One region of the Herbaspirillum sp. SJZ099 genome, then DNA from elsewhere that is predicted to be linked to it. Evidence: predicted binding sites of a transcription regulator. Region 1 holds the regulator's gene; the other holds the start of a gene.

The links. The regulator LexA, encoded in region 1, represses DNA repair genes until DNA is damaged. The targets are predictions, from matches to a motif close to ACTGTATNNNNATACAGT.
Region 2: a site for LexA is predicted at 1,108-1,125, ahead of ruvA (Holliday junction branch migration protein RuvA). Genes of this name have one in related genera too.

What each region holds. Positions count from the first base shown of each region.
Region 1 is NZ_VIUO01000006.1:178,057-180,454, forward strand. Features, by position in the region: gene priB (primosomal replication protein N) at 1-121, opposite strand, end outside; gene rpsF (30S ribosomal protein S6) at 146-511, opposite strand; gene lexA (transcriptional repressor LexA) at 806-1,462, shown strand; gene FB597_RS14570 (tetratricopeptide repeat protein) at 1,674-2,398, shown strand, end outside.
Region 2 is NZ_VIUO01000003.1:355,637-358,034, forward strand. Features, by position in the region: gene ruvB (Holliday junction branch migration DNA helicase RuvB) at 1-455, opposite strand, end outside; gene ruvA (Holliday junction branch migration protein RuvA) at 478-1,056, opposite strand; gene FB597_RS09485 (DUF808 domain-containing protein) at 1,187-2,134, shown strand; gene ruvC (crossover junction endodeoxyribonuclease RuvC) at 2,251-2,398, opposite strand, start outside.

The DNA.
Region 1 (2,398 bases):
TCCCCGCTTCCATCTGCTCCGACTGGTGCTGCAACCTGGCAGTCACAATCGGGATGCCGGCCGGCGTATAACGCAACACATCACGTTCGGCCAGGCTGGCGATGACTTGAAGCTGGTTCACTCTCCGCTATGAATCGCTGCGCAATCAGGCTGCGGGTGCTTCGGTGCGGCTCTTGGCTGCGTCTTCCTTTTGCACTGCCTTCAGGATCGGAGAAGGACCGGTTTCGGCCTTCTTCATCTTGACGGTCAGGTGGCGCAGGACGGCATCGTTAAACTTGAAGCCGGTTTCGATTTCGGCCAGCGTTTCGCTGTCGACTTCGATGTTCAGGCAGACGTAGTGTGCCTTGGCCAGCTTCTGGATCTGGTAGGCCAGTTGACGACGACCCCAATCTTCGACACGGTGCACCTTGCCGCCGCGGGTGGTGACGATGCCCTTGTAACGCTCGATCATCGCAGGCACTTGCTCGCTTTGGTCCGGGTGGACGATAAATACGATTTCATAATGACGCATGTAGACTCCTTTTGGACTATTGACAAAACGCCCACCCCGGCGTCAAGACGAGTGTGGGAAGAGGAAAGCCGGCAATCATACAAGATATCCGGCCAAACAGCAATCCAGGCAAGGATTGGGCGAGGCCTGGCGGCGACAACCCGGCTCCGCCGCCCCGCCTTCCTTCTATATATATGCGCATGCGAAGCGATATCGGCCGCATTGCCCCATGTTGCCGTTGACACAAAGATGGCAACTGTATAAAAATACAGACTGTTCATACAAACAGCCTTCCTTCCCGGAAAGGCATTCCACATGCTCAAGCTCACCGCGCGCCAGGAACAGATCCTCAACCTGATCAAGAACGCCATCGAAAACACCGGCTTCCCCCCCACGCGCGCCGAGATCGCCTCGGAACTGGGCTTTCGCTCCGCCAATGCGGCTGAAGAACACCTGCAGGCCCTGGCCCGCAAGGGCGCCATTGAAATCTCCCCCGGCACCTCCCGCGGCATCCGGCTGCGGGAGTCCGGGGTCGCAGCCGGCCTGCCAGGCAACCGCCAGATGGCGCTGCCCCATCCGGCCCTGATGCAATTGAGCCTGCCGCTGGTGGGCCGCGTCGCAGCCGGTTCGCCCATCCTCGCGCAAGAGCATGTGGAAAAAACCTACCAGGTAGATCCCGCCCTGTTTTCAGGCAAACCCGACTACCTGCTGAAGGTGCGCGGCATGTCCATGCGCGATGCCGGCATCCTCGATGGCGACCTGCTCGCAGTCAAGAAGGCCGACCAGGCGCGCAACGGCCAAATCGTCGTTGCCCGTCTGGCCGACGACGTCACCGTCAAGCGCTACCAGAAATCCGGCAACACCATTACCTTGCTGCCCGAGAATCCCGACTTCGCCCCCATCCTCATCGACCAGAACGATGAAGACTTCGCGCTTGAAGGGCTCGCCGTAGGATTGCTGCGCAGCTGGTAAGCCATTCATTCCCGCCGCCCCGCCCATCGCTATCGCTTCGTTTGGCCTGCCACGCCGGCCAGGCAAAACGAAGCTTGAGTCTGAGCAAAAACGCCCTGTTTCGCTTTCTGTTCGCACTTTCATCCAGCTGCGTAGCCACATATCATGCCTAGCTGTCGCATTCCGCCTTCGTCTTCGCGAACGGTACTGATCCATCTAGCAAGGAAATTTGATGTCTACGCGCAAGGGCCACTCAAAAGCCTCCCCATCACCATCGAAATATCAGTTGCAAGACCTGCTTGACGTTCGCGCCAGCCTTGACCTGCTGGAAGCGCGCAAGCCTGGCGAAGCCCGGCAAAAATGCGATGCAGTGCTCAAGCGCGCGCCCAATCTGATCTTCGCCCACAATGCCCGCGGATTGATTGCGATACAAGAATACGATTACGCGCTGGGAGAAAAATGGCTGAGAAAGGCCATGGAGGGCGATCCAAGCAACGCGGAATATGCCACCAGCCTGGCAAATTGCGTCCTCAAACAGGAGCGCGTCGATGAGGCGATCGAGCTTTTCGAACGCGCCATCGCCTGCGACCCTGACAATCGCGATGCCCGCATCGGCCTGGCCAATGCCCTGCATGAAAAGAACGACCCCGAAGCGACAATTGCCTATTTTGAAGATGCAGTAGCGCGCGAACCCAGCGCGCCGGGGCCCCTGAGCCACTTGGGACGGGCGCTGATTGACGCCAAACGCTTGAACGAAGCAGTATCGACGATCATGAAGTCGCTCGAACTGCAGATCAGTTTCGCCCCCGCACATACCGCACTGGGCGAAGCCTTCTATGCCATGAACATGTACAAGGAGGCTGTCGAGTCGCACAAGACCTCCTTGCTGCTGGACCCAACGGACAGCTACGCGCATTACAAGATCGCAGATGCCTACCTGAAGCTCGATGAGGTCGA
Region 2 (2,398 bases), on a different contig from region 1:
GCCGCCGGGCCTTCGCCGATCATGATGTCGATCTGGTAATCCTCCAGCGCCGGGTAGAGGATTTCCTCCACCACCGGCGACAGGCGGTGGATCTCATCGATGAACAGGACATCGTTGGCTTCGAGGTTGGTCAGGAGCGCCGCCAGGTCGCCGGCGCGCTCCAGCACCGGGCCGGAAGTCTGGCGCAGGTTCACGCCCATCTCGCGCGCGATGATGTGCGCCATGGTGGTCTTGCCCAAACCCGGCGGGCCGAACAGCAAGGTGTGGTCGAGCGCCTCCCCGCGCCCGCGCGCGGCCGCGATGAAAATCTCCAGCTGGCTGCGCACCTTTTCCTGGCCGACGTATTCGTCGAGCTGCTTGGGGCGCAGGGCGCGCTCGATGGCCTCCTCGTTGGCCGAGGCCGGGGTGGCGGCGATGATGCGCTGTTCGGAAAAATCGTCGGTCTGGATGCTCATGCGGTAATCCTATCCTTCTCCATCAGGCCTTGGACAAGGCCTTGAGCGCGTGCTTGATGCCGTCGGACACGCTGGCGTCCTTGGGTACCTGCTTCAGCGCCAGCGTCGCTTCCTTGTCGGAATAGCCCAGCGCCAGGAGCGCGTTGAGGATATCGGCCGAGGCGTCGGCATGCGCGGCGCCGCCGGCCGCGCCGAGGTCGGCGCCGAGCTTGCCCTTCAACTCAAGCAGCAGGCGCTCGGCGGTCTTCTTGCCAATGCCGGGCACCCGGGTCAGGCGCCCCGCTTCCTGCAGCGTCACCGCCTGCGCCAGGTCGGCCACCGACATGCCCGACAGGATCGCCAGCGCGGTGCGCGCGCCGACGCCGGAAATCTTGATCAGCTCCTTGAAGGTGTTGCGTTCCTCGGCGGTCCCGAACCCGAACAGGATGTGCGCATCCTCGCGGATGGCGAGGTGGGTCAGCAGCACCACCTTGTCGCCCAGTCCGGGCAGGTTGTAGAAGGTGCTCATCGGCACCGCGACCTCATAGCCGACGCCATTGCAGTCGACCAGCAGATTCGGGGGATTTTTTTCGAACAGGGTTCCGGAAAGGCGACCGATCATGGCATGGATGTGTTGTGCGTTGGTATCAACGATAAGCCAGAATGATACAGTACTGTTTGGATAAACAGTATCCTGCTTCACCCGGCGGCATCCACCGACACCCGCCGAACCGCATACAAAAAGGACAAGCATGGCAGGCAGCAGCTTCTTCGCACTGATCGACGATATCGCCTCGGTATTGGACGACGTTTCCGTGATGACCAAGGTCGCGGCCAAGAAAACCGCCGGCGTGCTGGGCGACGACCTCGCCCTGAACGCCCAGCAGGTGACAGGGGTAAAAGCCGACCGCGAACTGCCGGTCGTATGGGCGGTGGCCCGGGGCTCGCTCAAGAACAAGGCGATCCTGATGCCGGCGGCGCTGGCCATCAGTGCCTTCATCCCGTGGGCGGTGACGCCGCTGCTGATGCTGGGCGGGGCCTTCCTGTGCTTCGAGGGCTTCGAAAAGCTGGCGCACAAATACCTGCCGCACGAAGCCGGCGAGCAACGCCGCGAGGGCGCCGGCATACCCGCCGATATCGATCCCGTGGCCTATGAACAGGACAAGATCAAGGGCGCCGTGCGCACCGACTTCATCCTTTCGGCCGAAATCATCGCCATCACCCTGGGCACCGTGGCCGGCGCGCCGCTGCAACAACAGGTGACGGTGCTGGCCGGCATTGCGTTGCTCATGACGGTGGGGGTGTACGGCATCGTCGCGGCCATCGTGAAACTCGACGATGGCGGACTCTACCTGCTGCGCACGGCCGGCGCCGGCACAATAGGCCGCATCAAGCAAAAACTGGGGCGCGCCATCCTGGCGGCGGCGCCGGCCATGATGCGCAGCCTGTCGGTGATCGGCACCGTGGCCATGTTCATGGTGGGCGGCGGCATCCTCACGCACGGCTTGCCGTTCGCGCACCATGGCATCGCGGCGGCGGCGGCAAGCATCGCCGGCGTGCCGGCCGTCGGCAGCGTGCTGGCGGCGCTGGCGCCGGCGGTACTCGATGCCGTGTTCGGCGTGGTGGCGGGAGGTGTGGTGTTGCTTGCGGTAGAAGCGGTCAAGCGCGTTCTTGCGCTGGTAAAAAGACCGGCACAGTAACCATTGCCGTCGTCCTGACGAAAGTCAGGATCCAGCGTCGTTCAACGGCCATCGATGCACAACGGAAGCCACTGGATCCCGCCCTGCGCCGGGATGACGACGACAGGAATACGGCTTCATCCCACCAGCCGTCCGCCGCGCATGCGCAAGCCCTTCTTCGCCAATCCCGGCGCCAGCGTCCCCAGGCTGGCCAGCACATCGCCGCCGTGCGCATGGCAGATCGCCACGCCCAGCGCATCGGCGGCATCGGTGCCGGGCAGGCCC